Regions from separate parts of the Bradyrhizobium sp. B097 genome, predicted to be linked through region 2. Evidence: riboswitches for the same ligand, from Rfam matches in the RefSeq annotation. Region 2 holds a riboswitch; the other holds the start of a gene.
The links. A riboswitch is a leader RNA that binds a small molecule or an ion and turns the genes downstream of it on or off. The one in region 2 is predicted to bind glycine.
Positions count from the first base shown of each region.

Region 1: another riboswitch for glycine. It lies ahead of AAFG07_RS30685 (D-amino acid dehydrogenase); the one in region 2 lies ahead of AAFG07_RS16520 (ABC transporter substrate-binding protein).

Region 1 covers NZ_CP152412.1:6,631,827-6,642,230, reverse strand. Annotated here, with positions in the region: gene AAFG07_RS30715 (PDR/VanB family oxidoreductase) at 5-1,159, shown strand; gene AAFG07_RS30710 (aromatic ring-hydroxylating dioxygenase subunit alpha) at 1,382-2,401, opposite strand; gene AAFG07_RS30705 (hypothetical protein) at 2,610-2,915, opposite strand; gene AAFG07_RS30700 (enolase C-terminal domain-like protein) at 3,085-4,245, shown strand; gene AAFG07_RS30695 (Xaa-Pro peptidase family protein) at 4,284-5,462, shown strand; gene AAFG07_RS30690 (amidohydrolase family protein) at 5,580-7,019, shown strand; glycine riboswitch at 7,073-7,175, shown strand; gene AAFG07_RS30685 (D-amino acid dehydrogenase) at 7,322-8,605, shown strand; gene AAFG07_RS30680 (NAD/NADP octopine/nopaline dehydrogenase family protein) at 8,793-9,881, shown strand; gene AAFG07_RS30675 (dipicolinate synthase subunit DpsA) at 9,878-10,404, shown strand, end outside.
Region 2 covers NZ_CP152412.1:3,553,556-3,563,959, forward strand. Annotated here, with positions in the region: gene AAFG07_RS16495 (bifunctional serine/threonine-protein kinase/universal stress protein) at 1-115, shown strand, start outside; gene rpe (ribulose-phosphate 3-epimerase) at 116-817, opposite strand; gene AAFG07_RS16505 (EF-hand domain-containing protein) at 1,069-1,896, shown strand; gene AAFG07_RS16510 (P1 family peptidase) at 2,101-3,096, opposite strand; gene AAFG07_RS16515 (GMC family oxidoreductase N-terminal domain-containing protein) at 3,292-4,851, opposite strand; gene AAFG07_RS16520 (ABC transporter substrate-binding protein) at 5,001-6,572, opposite strand; glycine riboswitch at 6,874-6,991, opposite strand; glycine riboswitch at 6,995-7,104, opposite strand; gene AAFG07_RS16525 (branched-chain amino acid ABC transporter substrate-binding protein) at 7,378-8,496, opposite strand; gene AAFG07_RS16530 (ABC transporter ATP-binding protein) at 8,663-9,412, opposite strand; gene AAFG07_RS16535 (ABC transporter ATP-binding protein) at 9,409-10,242, opposite strand; gene livM (high-affinity branched-chain amino acid ABC transporter permease LivM) at 10,239-10,404, opposite strand, start outside.

The DNA of each region.
Region 1 (10,404 bases), 3.1 Mb from region 2:
CTCGATGATTCAGGGCAGGTTCCCGAATAGCTATTTGCTGGTGATTGGGTGCGTATTATCGACCAGGCCGATAGTTCGGCTCCAGGAAATCGATTTCCGCGATGCTGTTGAGTTGAATAGAATCAAACCCTCTAGCCAGCCGAATCCGGCAATGGGCTTAGGTCTTGATAACGCGTTTTGGGCTGTTGATACAATGGTCGATGCAGAAAATGCGATGGAAGTGCGGATTCGCAAGGTCCATTGCATCGCGACCGATATTGTAGGCATCGAGCTTGAATCGGCGACTTCTAATGTATTGCCGCGCTTTTCTGCCGGTGCCCACGTCGATGTCTATGTGTCGGACAAAATTGTTCGCCAGTATTCCCTTTGCAGTGATCCATCTGATTCGAGCTACTACCGACTTGCTATACTGAAGGACGCAAATTCAAGAGGGGGATCCAAGGCCGTTCACGAGAACCTTCATGAAGGAATGAGCCTGAAGATCGGGCGGCCCCGCAATAATTTCGAGCTCATTGAGGACGGTGGGCGTGCGATACTTCTCGCGGGAGGGATCGGGATTACTCCGCTTCTGTCGATGGCGTACAGGCTGCAGACGCTTGGCGCGGACTTCGATCTTCACTTGTGCGTTCGTTCCTTGGATCGCGCGCCATTCCTCGCCGAAATCGCGGCGGCGCCGTTTGCGAACAGGTTTCGCTTGCATGTCGACGACGGGCCGGCAGAGCAGCGCTTTCTGCCCGAGAGAGATCTTCGGCTCGGTTCTTCGCAAGCGAGAGTCTACGTCTGCGGTCCCAAAGGCTTCATGGACTTTGCGGTGTCTGGCGCGAGAAAAGCAGGTTGCCCAGACGAAAGGCTGCATACCGAGAGTTTTTCGGGTGGGGATGTCAAGGGCGGGAACTCGTTCACCGTCATTGCTTCACGAAGCGGCCGGAGGCTCACGGTTACCGGTGAAAAATCTATCGCGGCAGTCCTCGAAGAAAATGGAATAAGCGTAAATCTGTCGTGCGAGCAGGGAATATGCGGAACGTGTCTGACACGGGTGCTCAAAGGTCAGCCTGAGCACAGGGATAGCTTTCAAACTGCCGCCGAGAAGCTGACGAATGATCGGATTGCCATCTGCTGCTCACGCTCGTTGTCCGACGAGATAGTCCTCGAAATCTAGCGCAGAGCAACTATCGCGTTTGAATCCCCGTGTGAATGGTCCAACAATCAGCCTCCGGAGTGGGGAGGTTGAAAAAAGGACTGCGGCGGCGTCCTTGCATTCTCCTCTCGCCGATGCGCCAAAAAAATGGCCGCGGGCACCAAGCCGCGGCCAAGTCAGGGAGAAAATTGGACGGCCCGATCGGCGACCGGATCTCTTCCTGTCGCCGGGTTTGCGAGCCGACTAGCCGTGCTCAGCCTGCAGCTGAGCTTCCACGATCCGCCGTGCTCTCACTGCTGGTCCGTCGGTGTGCAGAAGGACCGGCTTCAGCGACATGAGATCGCTCGTGTCCACCGCGCGCTGCTGAGCCTCGATGACCGGCTTGTCTTCATCGTCGAAAACGGCCACGCCGACCCTCAGCAATTCCTGGCTGAGGTCGTCTTCGTCCTGGCGAAAATCACGGGACATCGCCCAGAAGTAGTGCGACGACGTTTCGGTTTCCGGCGTGAGCAGGTGCGAGGTTGGAATCGAAATTCCTTCCTCGACTGGTCGGTTGACGCCCGTCATGCCCACGTCGAGCAGGAGGAGAGACGGTGGGTTCCACCGCATGAAGTTGCGATGGTCTCCTCGCTGATCCTTTGGATATCCGAGCATCTGAAAATAGTTGTTGGGCAATTGATTGGGACGCGAGAATTTCGCCCAGACTTCGTTGGATTGCCCATCTTTTTCGGCTTCGAACCGTGGCGGCCCTTCCGCGTTCTTGAACATCGGGTGCACGTATTGTCCATGGCTCAGATCGAGCAGATTGTCGGAAATGAGCTGATAGTTCGCCTGGACGTGGAGATAGCTGCAAACCGTGCGAAACTTCGGGTTCGTCAGGATACTGAAGTCCGCGATCGACGATTCGTCGGCCTTGCTGGCTTCTCCAAGCCAAAGCCACACGACGCCATGTTTCTCGACAATCTTGTAGCTTTTGACTTTGGCGGCCCGGGGGATCAGTCCGTCGCCATGTGGGTTGAGCGTGCATGCGCCGGTCTGATCAAAGCACAGTCCGTGGTAGCCACACTCTACGATGTCACCTTTGAGGCGTCCGAGATGCAGCGGGACGAAACGATGCGGACAGCGGTCGGTAAGACCGGCGACGTTACCGGCTTCGGTGCGGTAGAAGACGATGTTCTCATTGGCGATCGTCCGCGGCAGCAGGCTGCGGGTGATTTCACTCGACCATGCGGCCGCGTACCAGGTGTTTTGAATGAACGGCATGGGCTCCCCTTGCTCCGTTTGTCGAAGGCGGTCGGCGAAAGGTCCCATCGTTGGAGAAGTTTTAAAAATCAGTATTTCCAATGCGAAATATCGGGATTTTCGATAGTTCGCCGTGCGAGCTAAAGGCCGATCCTTAGTCGTTCGAGACTGGAGAGCGGCGATGGTTCAGCGCGGTGGCGGACGCTAGGGCGGTGCGACCAACGTCCCTTCAGCGGCCGTCGTCAATCTCGTAGATATGGCGCTCGAACCGTTCGAGCAGCGTATGCATCGTCCTGCGTGCTTCGGCAAATGCCTCAGAGCCGGCGCGAGCGGCAAGGTCGGCCTCATAGGCTTTGCGAGAAGGAAACCGGCATTCCCATCTGACGTCGGGCCCGTTGCCTTCGCGCAGAACGAAGATTTCTCCGGGATCCAGCCCCAGTGCGCACCTGATGGCAGTCGCGCTTCGTCGTTGTTGGAGGACCGCCGGCCCGTGGCCATCTTTGGCGAAGTAGTTGGTTGCTTCGACGATCGTCAATTCGGTCCTCCCCAGGCCGCGAGCTTTCCGCGTTCCACCCCCATTGGTGATAATTCGCCATCAGGGCACTTGATCTTCTTGTATCATGATCATAAACTGTGATCACATTAGCTGATCTCAAGTCAGTATATCGAACCGAGTTGGCGACAACAAGAGAAGGCAGGCCGGTTTGCCCACGATCAAATCCATCGAAACATTGATTGTCCAACTGCCGACGCGACGCGAGCACAAATGGGCGGGTCTGACCGAGGTGATCGGCCGATATGTCATCGTCAAGATGGTGGATAGCGATGGCCGCGTCGGTTGGGGCGAAGCGCCGGCACTCAAGGATTGGGGCGGTGAATTCGGGCGCTACTTCGGTGAATCCGCGCTTATCACCCGTACCGTGATCGACACCTATCTCGGGCCCGCCGTTGTTGGCGTCGAGCTCGGCAATATCGCCGAACTGCATGTGCGAATGGATGCCATCATCAGGGGGTATCCCTATTCCAAGGCCGCCGTCGAGTTTGCCGCCTACGACTTGGCTGGTCGCTGGCTCGGCGTTCCCGTCTCCACCCTGCTCGGCGGTAAGTCGCGCGATCGTGTGCCGGTGACGCATTCCATTGGCCTGATCTCGATCGAAGAGGCCCGCCTTGAGGTCGCCAAGCTGGTCAAGGAGGGAGTGCGGACCATCAAGGTGAAAATCGGGGTCGAACCCGACCGCGACGTTGCCATGGTCGACGCCGTGCGCGAGGTCGCCGGCGATGCCGTCGAAATCTGCGTCGACGCCAACGAAGGCTACAAGACGCCGGGGGAGGCAGTCCAGGTCGTTCGCCGAATGGAAAAGAACCGGCTGAAATATGTCGAGCAGCCGGTCATGGGCATCGAGCGCATTGCCGAGGTCGGTCGTCGCATCGACGCGCCGGTGATGGCCGACGAGTCGGCGTGGAACGCTCATGATTCGATCCAGATTGTCCGGTCCGGCGGGATCCAGATCGTGTCCATCTACACGACAAAGGCCGGCGGTCTGTACAAGGCGATGGAGGTCGGCGCGGTGTGCCGCGCTGCAGGTATCATCTGCAACGTCAACGGCTCGATCGAGACGGGTGTCGGTAACTTGGCCAACGTCCAGCTCGCAGCAGCGTCGCCATCCGTCACGCTGTCCTGCGTCATTCCGGTTTCGACGCCGGCGGAGTTCCAGCACGGTCAGGTTGGCGGCATCTACTACAAGGACGATCTGCTCGTCGAACCGATGAAGGTTGTCGATGGCGCGATCGTGGTTCCATCCGGCCCTGGGATGGGCGTCGATGTCGACCTCAAGAAAATCGAGAAATACCGCGTGCGTGATTGAGCGCGGAACAAAGAAGCCTGGAGAGAAGAGGAGAAATCATGCGGGCAGAAATCGTCGCGAAGCAGGTCGAGTCAATGTCCCGGTACGGGCTCGATGCCATCATCTGCTCCTCGCCGGAGAACTTCTCCTATACCGCCGGGTTCGTGGTTCCCTCGCAACCTCTCATCCGTCACCGTCATGCCATGACCATCGTCACCGCCGACGGCCGAAAGGCCCTGTTCGGCGTCGATATGGAAGCCTCGACGATCAAGCGCCGCCAACCGGACGTGCCAACGCGCATCTGGGCCGAGTTCAGCGACGATCCGATGCTCGTGCTCGCCGATCAGCTCGCCGGTCTCGGTCTCGGTCAGGCTCGCATCGGGCTCGAGATGGACTACCTGCCGGCCGGTGATTTTGCTCGGCTGATCAAGGCCATGCCAGCGGCGAAGTTCGAACGTGCCGAACCGATCCTGGCGCGGCTTCGTCAAATCAAGACGTCGGAGGAAATCGCGCTGCTGCGCAAGCTCTCCCGCATCGCCGATCAGGCGATAACGGATACGCTCGGGGTGGTCGATGAGGGAGACTCGGAAATGGACATCGCCGGGCACCTCACGCGCAATGTGTATTCCCTGGGGGCCGATCACTTCAAGCTGATGATCGTGGCGACCGGCGAACGCAGCGTGTTGCCCAACGTCGGCCCGTCGCAGCGCATCTTGAAGCGCAGCGATGTGTGCCGCGTGGAAATCTTCTCCGTGATCGATGGTTATCAGGCGGGGGTCTGCCGCACTGCCGTGGTCGGCCAGGCGCCGCCCATGGCCGAAAAGATCTGGGCGCATCTGGTCGAATGCAAGTACGAGATCATGGAGAAGGTGAAACCCGGCGCGAGCTGTCGCGAGATCTACGACGCGTTCATCGCAAAGCTGAGCAAGCTCAATCTGCCGCCGATTTCGTTCGTCGGACATGGCATCGGGCTGCACCTCCACGAGGATCCTTATCTCGGAGTGACGCCAGTGTTGGGCAAGCCCGGGAGTGACGCGCCACTGGAGGAGAACATGGTGCTTGGTTTCGAGCCGCTCTGCTACGACACCGGCTATGGCTTCGGCATGCAGAACAAGGATATGTTGCTGGTAACCGCCAACGGCTCCGAGTTGCTGTCCGACTACGCCGACACCGATCGGTTGATTCCCGCTGGCACTGCCAAGAAAGGCGGCGCTATGAAGAGGGCCGCGGTCGCCTGACGGCGGTCCTTGGCCGCGAACGACCGGACGACAGGCTTCGCCCGGTCGAGCGCTGCCGAAACTGCTCGTCGTCACGGCGGGGCATACAGTCCGTGAAAGCAAGTATTGGGTGAAGGCATGCGCACACTGATCAAGGACTTGAACTTCGCTTTCACGGTCGACAAAAACGATACGGTCCTGCGCAATGCCAGCTTGGTGATCGAGAACGATCGCATTTCCGATATTGGCCCTGCTAGGGAAGTGGCGGCGCGGCAGAAGAGCGTCAGCTTCGACAAGGTGGTTGACGGCAGGATGCTCGGCGCCTGCCCCGGCTTCGTCGACAGCCACGTCCATCTTTCGGAGACGCTGTCGCGCGCGGTATTTCCGGATAATCTCAACACCCGTGCCTGGGTCTTCCACTGGGCCAAGCCGTTTTACGCTCACATCACTGAAGAGGACGAATATTGGGGCGCGCTGCTCGGCGTCACGGAGATGCTGCGTTGTGGCACCACCTGCTTCCTCGATATGGGATCGCAATACGATCCCGGAATCGTCGTTCGCGCGATGGAGAAGGTGGGCATTCGCGGCATCACCGGGCGGCATGCCGCCGACAATCCTCCGCCGGAGCTTCCTCGTGGCTGGACCAAGGAAATGGTCGATCATCATTTCTTCCCGAACGCCGAAGCGGCGCTCAAGGTCCTTGAGGACTGTGTCATTCGCTACAACGGTGCACTCGACGGCCGCGCACGCTGCTGGGTCAACATCGAGGGCAAGGAGCCGTGCAGCCTCGAACTTCATGTCGGCGCCGTGAAGCTTGCCGAAAGGCTGGGCGTCGGCACGACCTACCACCTTGCAACATCGATCGAGGAGGCGAGGGTCTGCGAGAAGAAGTATGGCGCATGGCCGATCACCCGCATCGACAGGGCTGGAGGCATCCAGAAGAACCTGGTGATCGCCCATGGCGCGGCAGTGTCGGACGACGAAGTCCGCCTGCTTGCCGACCGTGGCGCCAGTGTCGCCTTCTGCCCGTGTTCGTCGTTCAAGCTTGGCAAGGGCGCAACCGCCATCGGAAAGTATCCGGAGATGGTGAAGGCGGGCGTGAAAGTCGGACTCGGCACCGACGGGGTGTCGGCCGCAGGCAACATGAATCTGATGCGGCAAATGCTGATCGTCGCAGGCATGTTCAAGGATGCACGCCTGCAACCGGATATCTTCACGGCGCGCCAGGCCCTGCGTGCGGCGACCATCGAAGGCGCGAGGGCGTTGATGTGGGACGACGAGATCGGCTCGCTGGAGATCGGCAAGAAGGCTGATCTCATCCTCTTTGATCTCGACCACGTGGAGTGGACGCCGTTCCACGACCCACTGCAAGCCCTGGTGTTCTCGGCGTCGACCGCTTCGATCGCCCAGACCTGGGTCGACGGCAAGGTGCTGTACGCCGATGGAAAGGTGCAGGGCGTCGACGAGGCAGAGATTCGGCGTAAGGCTCGCGAACTTGCCGCGGCAGCGGTCGAGCGCGCCGGTCTGCATGAGGAACAAGTTGAAACAACCACCACTCTGTACGACGGAGGGAATTGATAGCTCGCCTTCCATGGCGGAGGCGCATGGCAGCCAAAGAATTCACGCGTTCAAGAGGCTGCATGGGAGAGACCGGTCGCCGCCGTGGCGGTATTGGCCGGCGCCGAAGGAGCAACCCCCAGGAAACTCTCAGGCAAAGGTGACCATGCAGCTGAACGATCTGGAGAGTGGCACTGCGAGTGCCCACCGAAGGGGACCGCCGCACCGGCCAAGCCGCCGTGGCTAATCTCTCAGGTACAGCGACAGATTGGGGATGAGCCGCGGGCTTCGGTCCGCTCCCAATTTCTATCGCGGAGAGAGTAATGCCCCATATCGCTGTCATCGGCGCTGGTATCACCGGCGTCACCACTGCCTATTCCCTTCTCAATCGCGGCTATTCCGTCACGGTGATCGACCGGCAGCGTTATGCCGGAATGGAGACGTCGTTCGCCAATGGCGGCCAGCTATCGGCGAGCAATGCCGAGGTCTGGAATAGCTGGTCGACGGTTTTCAAGGGAGTGAAGTGGATGCTGAAGCGCGATGCGCCGCTGCTGATGAATCCTGCACCGACCTGGCACAAATATGCCTGGCTCGGGGAATTCGTCTACAACATCGGAAAATATCGCAGCAATACGATCGAGACCGTGCGGCTCGCCATTGCCGCGCGCAAGCACCTGTTCGAAATTGCTGAGCGCGAGCACATCGACTTCGATCACGAACGTCGCGGTATCCTGCATATCTATCGGGACAAGGCCAGCTTCCAGCATGCATTGAAGGTCAATGCGATTCTGGTGGACGGGGGCCTGGACCGTCGTCCGGTCACCGCCGCGGAGGTGAAGTCGATCGAGCCAACCCTGCATGGCGATTTCTTCGGCGGCTTCTACACCCCGTCGGATTCCACCGGTGACATCCATAAGTTCACCTACGGACTTGCCAAGGTATGCGAGCAGCGAGGTGTCCGCTTCATCTTTGACGCCACGGTGAGGCGGATCGATCGGAACGGCGTTTATCGCATCGCACATTCGTATGAGGCGTCTTGCGGCGATCAGGGCCTGGTCGATCAGATCATCGAGGCCGATGGCGTCGTCGTATGTGCCGGATCGGCGAGTCGCAACTTGGCTGCGATGCTCGGTGATCGCCTGAATATCTATCCGGTGAAGGGCTATTCGATCACCGTGCATCTCGACGACGAGCGGAGTCAAAAGGCCGCCCCCTGGGTGAGCCTGCTTGATGACGGCGCCAAGATCGTGACCAGCCGGTTGGGCGCCGCGCGCTTTCGCGTGGCGGGCACCGCAGAGCTCAACGGCATGAACCGCGACATACGCCACGACCGCATCAAGCCGCTGGTCGACTGGACGCGAACGCTGTTCCCGTCCGTCGATACCAATCGCGTCGTGCCGTGGGCTGGGCTGCGTCCGATGATGCCCAATATGATGCCGCGGGTCGGGAAGGGCAGGATGCCCGGGGTCTTCTACAACACCGGCCACGGTCATCTGGGTTGGACGGTTTCGGCCGCGACGGCGGAGATGGTCGCCGAATGCGTCGCCGGCGAAATAACTGCCGGTCGTATGGAGCATTTCCGCCTGGACGCGGAGCAAACGGCATGAACGGATTCACGGCGTTGGCCTTCGCGCCGTTGCCGGACGCCCGGACCATGTGTCCGTTGCTGCGGATGCATGGGCACCCCTCCGTGGGCGAGCGCTCGTTCAGCTTGACAATGGCGTATGTGATCATACTCTGTGATCAAAATATATCTCAGGAGGTGCCCTTGCGCTCGGATCTGCGGAGGCCAGAATGAAGGTTGCTGTACTGGGAGCGGGGGCGGGCGGCGCGGCCTCGGTCGCGGAGTTGGTTCAGGCGGGCCACTCCGTTCACTTCTGGGGGCGTTCGGCCGAAACGCTCGAGCCGCATCTCAGGCTCGGCGGTGTTGCGTTCGACGGAAAGCTCGGCGAGGGGGTCGCCAAGCCTGCCCTGATCACGACCGATCTCAAATCAGCCATCTCCGGGGTGGACGTAGCGGTGGTCGCGCTTCCGACGTTCTCGCATTCGGCCATAGCCAAGGCACTCGCCAAGGCCGGCTGGCCGTCGAACAGGCCCGTCGTGCTCAATCCTGGTCACACCGGCGGGGCACTGGAGTTCGCGGAAACCTATTCGCGCACCGGCTGCGCAGTGCCGCCGGTGGCGGAATTCTCCACGCTCACCTATGTCGCGCGCAAATACCGCCCCGATGCTGTGACCGTCAGCGGTCGGGCGAAGCAACTGAAGGCTGCGGCTCTCAAGGGAGGCGCGGAAGCCTTGGAGGTCGCGGCAAAACTGTATCCGGGCGTGGTACCTGTAGCCGACGTGATCGCCTCCGACCTTTCCAACGTCAACATGATCCTGCATCCACCTGGCGCGGTGCTGGCTGCCGCTTGGGTGGAAGCGACCGGCGGCAGCTTCACGTTCTACGTCGACGCAATGACGCCCGGCGTCGCCCGGGTGATGCGGCAACTGGACGATGAGCGGCTGGCAGTCGCCCGGGCATTCGGGCACGAACTGCCGAACCTGATCGAAGAGATGAAGCTGCTCGGCACGGTCGAGGCCGATGTGGTCGACGTTACCGATTACGCCGCCGCGATTGCCGGCGGCGAGGCCAATCGCCGTATCAAGGGGCCGGACTCGCTCGAGTCCCGCTACTACAAAGAGGATTTCGGCCATGGCCTGCTGCCCTTCATCGAATTTGCAGGGATCGCCGGGGTAGATGTGCCGGTGGCGACCTCGCTCTATCGCCTCGCGCAGGCCGCGGTCGGAACAGACTTCCGGATTGGCGGGCGGACTGCGGAAGCGATGGGTATCTCCGGTATGTCCAGGGATCAGCTCATCGAGAAGGTAAGGGCCCCATGAGTTGGCAGAACACGGTTATCGCCATAGTCGCCGGCGACGCACGCGAACAGGAGATCGCCCGCTGCGCCGTGAGGGCTGGAGCCGTCGTTCGGGCGTACGGTTTCCCGTGGCCTGATGAGGGCATCGAGGGCGTCTATCATGCTTCCGACGCCGCCGACGCCTTGAAGGGGGCTGACATAGCGCTCTTTCCAATTCCGGGCATCAGTGCGGAAGGCGCGCTTTTTGCACCGAAGTGCCCGGAAAAGATCATTCCAACGCGCGAGATGTTGGCCGGCATGCGGCCATCCGCAAACATCATACTCGGTTGGGCGGACCGCAACCTCAAGGCTCATTCCGAAGCGCTCGGTATCACGCTGCATGAGTACGAATGGGACGTCGACCTGATGCTGCTGCGCGGGCCGGCGATCGTCGAGGGCGTGCTGAGGGTGATCATTGAGAATACGCAGATCACCATCCATAAATCCAACGTCTGCCTGGTCGGGCAAGGCACGATCGGATCGCTGCTGACAAAGACGCTGGTCGC
Region 2 (10,404 bases):
AGCGCCGTGCACGGTGACCGTGGTGCGGCCGTCGCGGTTGACGCCGGCGACGGGCGACGATGAGGCGGCGGTCCCGTCGGCGAATGCCGCGGTCACGCCGCCCACGCTGTTTTGATCAGATCGCTTCGCCGCGCGCCTCGGCAGCCGCGTGGCGGATCGCGGCGATGTTGGTCTTGTAGGCCTCGACGGTGCCGCCCTTGAAGACGGCGGATCCCGCGACGAAGGCGTTGGCGCCGGCCGCGGCGAGCTGGCCCGCGACATCGGGCGCGACGCCGCCATCGACCTCGATGTCGATCGGGCGGCCCGCTGTCATCGCCCTGACGTCAGAAATCTTGCCGATCGCCGAGCGGATGAAGGCCTGGCCGCCGAAGCCGGGATTGACCGACATCACCAGCACGAGGTCGATCAGGTCGAGCACATATTCGATCGCGCTCGCCGGCGTTGCCGGATTGAGCGAGACGCCGGCTTTCTTGCCGAGCGCGCGGATCGCCTGCAGCGAGCGATGCAAATGCGGGCCGGCCTCGGCATGCACCGTGATGTGGTCGCAGCCCGCCTTGGCGAACGCCTCGAGATAGGGATCGCAGGGCGAGATCATCAGATGGGCGTCGAAGATCTTCTTGGTGTGCGGCCGCATCGCCTTGATGACATCGGGGCCGTAGGAAATGTTCGGCACAAAATGTCCGTCCATCACGTCGAGATGGATCCAGTCGGCGCCGGCCTGGTCGACGGCGCGGACCTCCTCGCCGAGCTTTGAGAAATCCGACGCCAGGATCGACGGGGCGATGACGAGGGGACGCGGGGTGAATGACTGAGTCATAGCGCAGTTCCGAAAGGCTTCAGGGGGCGACGGGTGATCCCGCCTAACACGCGGACGCGTGGCGGGCAATGCGAGCGGACGACACTACGGTGCCGGAAAATTCTGCCGCCGGCGGCAGCTCTTGCCGGGTGCGCGGAACCTGCATCGATGCGCCAAGGCCTGGTTTTATTGGGTTTTTGCCATGGCACGCCGCTTGCTGCGCCTTTGCCAAGCGTTTGAGCCGCCAGGCGCGGCCTTGTTGGAGTATTGCCATGTTATTTGCCATTGGCGCTGCGTCATCCGCCATCGATCTTTTGAGCTCGCTGATGTCGTCGAAGTCGACGACACAGACCGGCAGCTCCACGCAGGGAAATCAGTCGACCGGGCTGTTCTCGGCCTCGACCGATACCTCGACATCGACGAGCAGCAGCACGGGCACAGGCTCGGGCAGCAGCAGCACCCCGCAGATTTCGCCGCTGACCATGAGTGCGCTGCTCGACGCGCAGAGCCAGTCGCAGACCACGGCCTCGACCAGTGCGACGCCGACCAGCCGGTCGGACGCGCTGAAGGATCTGTTCTCGCAGATCGATGCCGACGGCAACGGCCAGATCACCAAAGCGGAATTCGAGAAGGCGCTCGGCGCCGGCGGCACCAACATCGCGCAGGCCGACGACGTGTTCTCCAAGCTCGATGCCAATGGCGACGGCAGCGTCAGCCTCGACGAGATGTCGCAGGCCCTGCAGGGCCACAGGGGCGGCGGCCATCACCATCACCACGCGTCCGGCGGCTCGACCGACGGATCAGGCGCCAGCAGTGGTTCGGGCGGATCGAGCTCCGATCCGCTGATGCAGGCGCTGAACGGCGCGACCTCGACCTCGGTGACCAACAGCGACGGCTCGACCACGACGACGACGACCTATGCCGACGGCTCCAAGGTGTCGATGACGTCGGCGGCCACGTCGTCCGCCACCGGCAGCGCGAACTCGTCCACCGCCGGCAGCAACGCGACCTCGTCCTACAATTTCATCGAGCAGCTGATCCAGCGCCAGTCGCAGGCGATCTCGGCCCAGGCCTCGTCGTCGCTGTCGGTCAGCGCCTAACCGATTACGTTACCTGAGGCGGTACGACCGCGAACTCCATGCCTCGCCCCGCGTGCGGGGAGTGGCCGGAACGCATCGTCAGATTCGTTCCGGGTGAGGGGGAGTCTCCGCGAGTCAGTCTATCACCGTTGGCGCGGTGAAAGCCCCTCACCCCAACCCTCTCCCCGTAAGAACGGGGCGAGGGAGCGCACTGCCTTCGCGGCTCTAACCGAATTTGTCGTGCCAGCTCGGCAGCGCGCCGGGGAAGGGCAGGGCGGTGGCTGAATGGACGCCGCGTGCGATCGCGCGTGCCACCGTGTTGGCGGCGATCGCGCCGAGCTTGGTCAGGCCGAACAGCGGATCGACCGGCTTTGCGCCCGTCGCCGCGGCGAACACCACGTCGCCATCGAGCGGGGCGTGCACCGGATAGATCGCGCGCGCCATGCCGGTCTGCGCGATCATCGCAAGCCGCTTCGCCTGCGGCTTGGTCAGCTGCGCATCGGTCACGACGACGACGAGCGTGGTGTTCTCGGCGGCGGTGGCGTCCGCGCCGCCCTTCAGCCGCAGCTTCAGCATGTCCGGCGTGAACGCGGGCGGCAGGCCGCGCCCGCCGAATTCGCCGTCGACCTCGAACGGCGCTGCCCAGAACCACGGGCCGCCGCCGACCGTGACGCTGCCGACCGCGTTGACCACCGCAAGCGCCGCGACCTTGATGCCGTCGTCGGTCACATCAGACGCCGAGCCGAGGCCGCCCTTGAGGGTGGCGGTGGTCGCGCCCATGCCGGCGCCGACACTGCCGAGCTCGAAATTGTCGGAGGCGGCATTCGCCGCCGCATAGCCGAGATCGCGATAGGGCGGAAAGCGTCCCCACGCCTTGTTGCCGCCGTTGAGCAGATCGAAGCAGATCGCACCCGGCACGATCGGGATCACCGCATCGCGGATGCGAAAGCCACGGCCGCGCTCGGCGAGCCAGGCCTGCACGCCGCCGGCCGCGTCAAGCCCGAGCGCGGAGCCGCCGGACAGCGTGATGGCGTCGATCGCCTCGACGACATTGTGCGGGGACAGCAGCGCGTCCTCGCGGGTGCCCGGACCGCCGCCGCGGACATCGATCGAGGCCACCGCCGGCTGCTCGAACAGGATGGCGGTGACGCCGGAGGCGATCACGGCGTCGTCGGCGTGGCCGACGGCAACGCCGGCAATATCGGTGAGAAGGTTTTTCACGATTGAGTCCGTCCGCGCCTTGTCCGAGCTTGGGCTGCTCGAACCGGTATAGCAGCCGCGGCGGGCTCGGCCAGAGCGTTTTCGAGCGAAGTGGACACCGGTTCGCGTGAAGAAACGCGTCGAGACAAGGATCTAGAGCTTCGGTTCTGACTCAATCAGAACCGAAAATGCTCTAGAGCCGCGTTGACGGCCTGGTTATGACCTCATCATCCGGGCAATGGCTTCGCCAATGACAACCGTTGTGAAGTGCGTATTCGCCCGGCAATCCGACGGCATGATCGATGCGTCGGCGACCCGCAGGCCGCCGATGCCCTTCACCGTACCGTCGGGATTGACCACGCCCGCGGGATCGTTGGCGCCGGCCATCCGGCAGCTGCCGGCTGCATGCTGGATATCGCCGGTCTCCCGTCGCAACACCGCCTCGAGCTCGGCTGTTGGCAAGGTTGCGGCGGCCGGCAGGGTCAGCTCGGTATCTCCGAGGCGGATCCAGTCCGATATGCCGGCCAGTGCCGGCTGCGTGGCCAGGACGGCGAACCGCTTCACCGCATCGGTCATGCGCAGCATGTCGCGTGGATCGGCCAGCATGTTCTCCTCGACGATCGGATCGATCATCGGATCGGGCGAAGCCAGTTTCAGGTGACCACGCGAATAGGCGTTGAACAGGCCCGCGCCGATCGCTCCGGGATTTCCGATACCGCGATGGTTGAAACCGATCATGATCATATCGCGCTTGCCGCCGTCGGCGAGACCGGATGAATAGGTCACGCAGCAATTGGTATGACGCGTGTCCCGATCAGTGGGCCGCAGCTCCTCACGCAGCTGGATCGTCATGCGAAACAGCGGATGGTCGAAGAAATTGCGGCCGACCGGCAGATCACGCTCGACCGCGATCCCCATGGCTCGCAGCTCGTCCGCCGGGCCAATGCCCGATCGCAGCAGGATCGCGGGGCTGTGGATGGCGCCGCCGCACAGCACGATCTCGCGCGCGGCGATCTCGCTGGTGCCCTGGCCGTCGATATGGACCCGGACGCCGGTCGCCCTGCCGTCGCGGATCAGGACCCGATCGACCAGCGCCTTGCCACGGATCTCCAGATTGGCGCGGCCACGGGCCGGCTCGAGATAGCCTTCGTTGGTTGTGATGCGACGACCGTTGCGGCTGTTGATCGGATAGCAGGCAACGCCTTCGCCATCGGGGCCGTTGACGTCGGCGCACCACGGATAGCCGCTGGCGAGCGCTGCATCGCGCAGGCCACGATCAATCGGGCCCCACGTCTCTAGCGGCGCGCGATAGACCGGCAGCGGACCGCCGCGTCCATGTCCCTTGGTGTCGCCGAATTCCTCGTCGTCCTCGATGTCAGAGAAAAATGGCATGATCTCGCGCGCGGACCAGCCGGTGCAGCCGAGCGCGGCCCATTCGTCGAAGGCATCCGCGACGCCGCGAATGGCGATCTGGCCGTTCATCATCGAGCTGCCGCCCAGCCCCTTGCCGCGCCAATAGAAGCGCGGTTCCTGCCCCGCGATGCGGCGGGTCAGGAGGTCCGGCCACTGCCACTTCTCCTGGAATTCCCGCTGGTGAATGATGGGAATCGGGTTGGGCGTCCTGATCTCCCAGGGGGCTTCATCGGCACGCCAGTCGAGGCCCGCTTCGAGCAGCAGCACCCGCCGCTTTCGATCCTCGGACAACCGGGCGGCAATGGCAGCGCCGGCGGAGCCGCCGCCGACGACGATCACATCGTACGTGGTATCAAGTGACATGGCATCAAACCTTGCTGCGTCGGAAAGTCCAAACAAAGGACATCAGATGGCATCCCGACATCTCTGATGTTTCTCGTTTCATCGCCCGCTGGAGACTTCGGCCTGTCCCGGATAGCCGCCAGCGTCGATCAGAATCATGCGGGTTGAGACTACTCGGGTTTATCGATGTTCCAGAACAGTGGCGTGGCCGGACCATCGAGCATGCCCGTCAGCTCCTTGTGCCACACGCTCGGCGCAAAGTACTGGCCCAGGGGAACGTAAGTCACCTGGTCGAGCGCACGCGCTTGAATCTCCGCTGCGATCTTCTTCTGTGCCTCGGGCGAGCCGGCGCGGGCGAAGGCATCGCGAAGGCTCTCCATTTGCAGGTCGTCCGGCCAGCCGACCCATCCGCCCTTGCGACCCCTGCTGTTCAGGGGAGCGCTGACGACGGGGTTCATGATGTCGGCAATGCCCCAGTTGGTGAAGAACATGTTCCAACCGCCATCCTTCGGCGGCTTCTGGCTTGCGAAGACCATGTTCGCTGTCTGCCAGTCCATGGACTGGACCGTCACCTGGAAGCCGGCCTGGCGCAGCAGCTGCGCCGCGACGATGGGCTGCGCCTTGAGGGTCACCACATCGGTCGGTGCCAGCATCACGACCGGCGTGCCGTCGTAACCGGATTCGGCCAGCAGCTTCTTCGCCTCGGCCATGCCGCCGCCCTTGACGAGAGAGTCCGATCCGAGATCGGAGGCGAGCGGTGTGTCGCAGCCGAAAACGGCGCCGCAAATCTTGTAGAGCTTCGGATCCCCGACCATGGCGTCGAGTATGTCCTTCTGGCTCAGCGCCATCATGGCAGCCCGGCGCACCTTGACGTTGTCGAATGGCGGATAAAGAAAATTCATCCGCCCGATGGTCTGGAAGCCGAGGCCGCTCAAAGGGCGCGACGTCAAATCCTGGTCGGCTTGCAGGATCGGCAGCATGTCGAATGACGGCCGCTCCAGGAAATCGATGTCGCCGGACTGAAGCGCGCTGGTTGCAGTCTGCACGTCGGGCATCGTGATCCATTCGACGCGATCGACCTTCACCACCTTGCCGCCCGAGGTCCAGCTTGGCGGTTCGGCGCGCGGCACATAGTCCCTGTTCTTCTCGTAGACGGCCTTCACGCCGGGCTGGAATTCCGCCGGGACGAACTTGAAAGGTCCCGAGCCGATCTGCTCGGGGATCGGCCGATCCGACGGTGTGTCGGCAAGGCGCTTCGGCATCATGAAAGGCACCAGCGTGGATGGCTTACCCAGCGACTCCAGCACCAGGCCGTAGGGTTCCCTAAGTTTCAGCACGATCGTCCTGGTGTCGGGGGCCTCAACACCGGCGGTGAAGTCCATCAGCTTCTGGCCCATGCCGTCGACGGCGGCCCAGCGCTTCAATGACGCGATGCAGTCATCCGCGGTCACCAGCGTTCCGTCATGCCACTTCAGGCCGTCGCGCAGCGTGAACGTGTAAGTCAGCTTGTCGTCGGACACCTTCCAGTCCGCCATTTGAGGCCGGATCGTGAAGCTGGAGTCCATCGCCACCAGCGTGTCGTAGACCATATAGCCGTGGTCACGCGTGATGTAGGCTGACGAAACGATCGGATCGAGCGCCCGCAGATCCGAATGCATCACTGCCCTGATCGTCTTGGCGTGAGACAGGCCGGGCCACACGAGAGCGGTGACGAGCAGCAGCCCGCGTAACGCGGTTTTCATTGACGTCGGGGTGTTTCCGGCTCGCGGGGTGGCTGACATCATTTTCCTCGGATGAACGTTGAACGGACTTCGATCGGCGCGTTGAAGAGCGCATTGGTTGAATGGAAGCCGCCCGCCGGTGCGAGATGGCTTTTGTCATGGCGTCGAGACATCCGTCGAAGGCAATCGCGCGTCCGCGTCACACGGATGGTCGTTGCGCCGGTGAGGCCGGCGCCGACGGGTGCAATGAGGGGCATGTCTTGAAGAGGCTCCCGGACGCTAGAGTCGCCCCGACGCCGGCGTAAACCGGTGGAGGCGCCCCATCTGTCTCGGTACCTGAGAGCTTGATCCGCTGGAGCCCTTTGCTCGACGCAATGGCTCGATGACGGATATCCCCTTCGGTGGACACCGCATCAAGGATACGGTGTCTCTCTCCAGATCGTCCTGACGACACGGTCCTTGTGCCTGAGAGTTTCCGGGGCAGTTGCTCCGTCGGCGCCGAACACGAAAACGATGCGCTCGCTTTCGTTTCGATCTCTCCCGCATCGTCGCGTTGGACTGTCAAAACGATATTGTGCGCTCCCAAGCCAGGCAAGACTAAACTTCAATCGGGATCTGCCCACATCATATGCGATCAATCTTGCGAGGCTCATGGCTCCGTCAACTGCGTGGTCGTGCAACTGGGAATTGGAGCTGCGGAACAGAAACGGCATTTCCGTCTGCGAGGCGTCGAGCGACGGGCCGGGCATCGCGATCCTGCCCAACAAAAAAACGCCCCGGCTGACCGGGGCGTTTCGTCTCTCTGATGGGATCAGGCGCGAGAGGCTTAGGAGCCCTTCGGATTGATCTCGGTGTAGTTGCCCTTGGCGTCCCACTTGTAGACGACGTAGTCGATCGCCTTGATGTCGCCCTTGGCGTCGAAGCCCATCTTGCCGAGCACGGTGTCCCAGTCGCCGGCCTTGATGGTGTCCATCACCTTCTTGGCGTCGGTGGTGCCGGCCTTGGCGACGGCCTGCGTCCACACCTGCATCGCGGCGTAGGTGTAGAGCGTGTAGCCTTCGGGATCGATGTTCTTGGCCTTGAACTTCTCGACGATCGCCTTCGCGGTCGGCTTGTTGCGCGGATCGGGGCCGAAGGTGAACAGCGTGCCTTCGGCGGCGGGGCCGGTGATCGAGGCGAACTCCTTGTCGTTCATGGCGTCGCCCGCCATCAGCACGGTCTGCAGGCCCTGGTCGCGCATCTGGCGCAGGATCAGGCCGGCTTCCTGATGGTAGCCGCCGACATAGACCAGATCGATATTGTCGCGCTTCAAGCGCGAGACGATCGAGTTGAAGTCCTTGTCGCCCTTGTTGTAGGACTCGAACATCTTCTCCTGGAAGCCGGCCTTGTTCAGCGCCTTCTTGGTCTCGTCCGCGAGGCCTTTGCCGTAGGTGGTCTTGTCGTTCAGGATCGCGACGTTCTTGCCCTTGAAGTTCTTCATGATGTAGTCGGCGGCGACCAGGCCCTGCTGGTCGTCACGGCCGCAGACGCGCGCCACGTTCCAGAGCTTGCGCTCGGTGAACAGCGGGTTGGTCGAGGCCGGGGTGATCTGCAGCACGTTGGCGTCGGCATACGCCTCGGAGGCCGGGATCGACGACGACGAGCAGAAATGGCCGGCCACGAACGGGATCTTCGCGGAGCCGATCTTTTCCGCGATCGAGCGCGCCTGCTTCGGATCGCAGGCATCGTCGTCGGCTTCCAGCGCGAGCTTCTTGCCGAGCACGCCGCCGGCGGCGTTGATGTCGGCGACTGCCTGCTCGGCGCCGTTCTTCATCTGCCGGCCAAAAGCGGATTCGGAGCCCGTCATCGGGCCCGCGACTGCGATGGTGATGTCTTGCGCGAACGCGCTCGCCGATAATGCGAACGACGCGCCCAGTGCCAGGCCGATCAGCTTCAGTGATTTCATGAGACGTCCCTCGTGGTCGTTGCCTCTTGCGGAAGGGCCCGGCACGCCGGGCCCCAAAACCGGCGGCATTCTCGGCTGATTTCGCGGCGAAGTCACCGGCAATTTTCAGGCAAATCGACGCTGCATCAGCCACATCCTGCTGCAACGGGCGGCGCACAGGGGTGAGCTAGCCGCGGCGGCCGCCTTCCAGATAGGCGGCGCGGATTTCCGGGCGCTGCAGCAATTCGGCGCCGGTTCCGGCCAGCGTGATCAGGCCGTTGACCATGACGTAGCCGCGATGGGCGAGCTTCAGCGCATGGTTGGCGTTCTGCTCGACGATCAGCACGGTGAGGCCGTCCTGCCGGTTCAGCGTGCGGATGGCATCGAAGATCTGCCGCGCGATCAGCGGCGCGAGGCCGAGCGAGGGCTCGTCCAGCATCAACAGGCGCGGCCGGCTCATCAGGGCGCGGCCGATCGCGAGCATCTGCTGCTCGCCGCCCGACAGCGTGCCGCCGCGTTGTGCGACGCGCTCCTTCAGCCGCGGAAACAGCGCGAACACGCGCTCCAGCCCGGCCTCGCGTTCGGTCTCGCTGCATTCGGTGGCGTCGGCGCCCATCTGCAGGTTTTCCGCGACGCTCATGCGCGGAAAGATCCGCCGGCCCTCGGGCGATTGCGCGATGCGCAGCCGCGCGATCTCGTGGGTCGACACGCCGGTGATGTCGTGGCCGTCGAATTCGATGGTGCCGGCGCGGGCGCGCGGCCGGCCGAAGATCGTCATCATCAGCGTCGACTTGCCGGCGCCATTGGCGCCGATCAGGGCGACGATCTCCCCTCGATTGATCTCGATGTCGACGCCCTTCAGCGCCTCGATCTTGCCATATGCCGCACGCACGCCGCGCACCGCGAGCAGGGGTGTGGTTGCCGCTGCCGAGCTCACGTGCCGCTCTCCATCACGGCGATCGCCTCTTCCTCGTCGGCGCCGAGATAGGCGGCGATCACCTTCGGGTCGTCGCGCACCGCTTGCGGCGTGCCTTCGGCGATCTTGACGCCGTAGTCCATGACCACGATGTGATCGGAAATCTCCATCACGACGGACATGTCATGCTCGATCAAGAGGATCGAGGTGCCCTGTTCGTTGCGGATCGACAACAAGAGCTCGTTGAGCCCGCCGCTCTCGCGTGCGTTCAGTCCGGCCGCGGGCTCGTCGAGACAGAGCAGCGCCGGCTCAGTGCACATCGCGCGCGCGATCTCGAGCCTGCGCTGGTCGCCATAGGGCAGATTGCCCGCGGCATCGTCGGCGCGGTCGAGCAGGCCGACGCGGTTGAGCCAGGTCCGCGCCAGCTCGATGGCGCGCGCTTCGGCCTCGCGCCAGGACGGCAGGCCGAGCAGGCCGAGCAGGGTCAGCCCCGAGGCGCGCATCAGCGCGTTGTGTTGGGCGACCATCAGGTTTTCCAGCGCGGTCATGCCGGGAAACAGCCGGATGTTCTGGAAGGTGCGCGCCACCTTGGCCTGCTTGGAGATGCGGAAATCGTTCAGCCGCTCGAGCTGGATGGTGCGGCCGTCGTCGTGGGCGAGGCGGATCGCGCCGCCGCTCGGCCGGTAGAAGCCGGTGATGCAGTTGAAGACGGTGGTCTTGCCGGCGCCGTTCGGCCCGATCAGCGCAGTGATTTTGCGCCGCTCGGCCGCAAAGGAGAGGTCGTTGACCGCGACGATGCCGCCGAAGCGCATCATCAGGCGGTCGACGGTGAGGATGTGGTCGCCGCTCATCCGTGGCCCTCCTTGACGAGGTCGGAGGAGATTGCCTGGTTGCGCTCCAGGAACACGGTGGGCGCGCGATGGCCGATCAGCCCGCGCGGCCGCCAGATCATCAACAGCACCATGGCGATGCCGAACACCAGCATGCGGTACTGATCGAAACCACGGAACAGC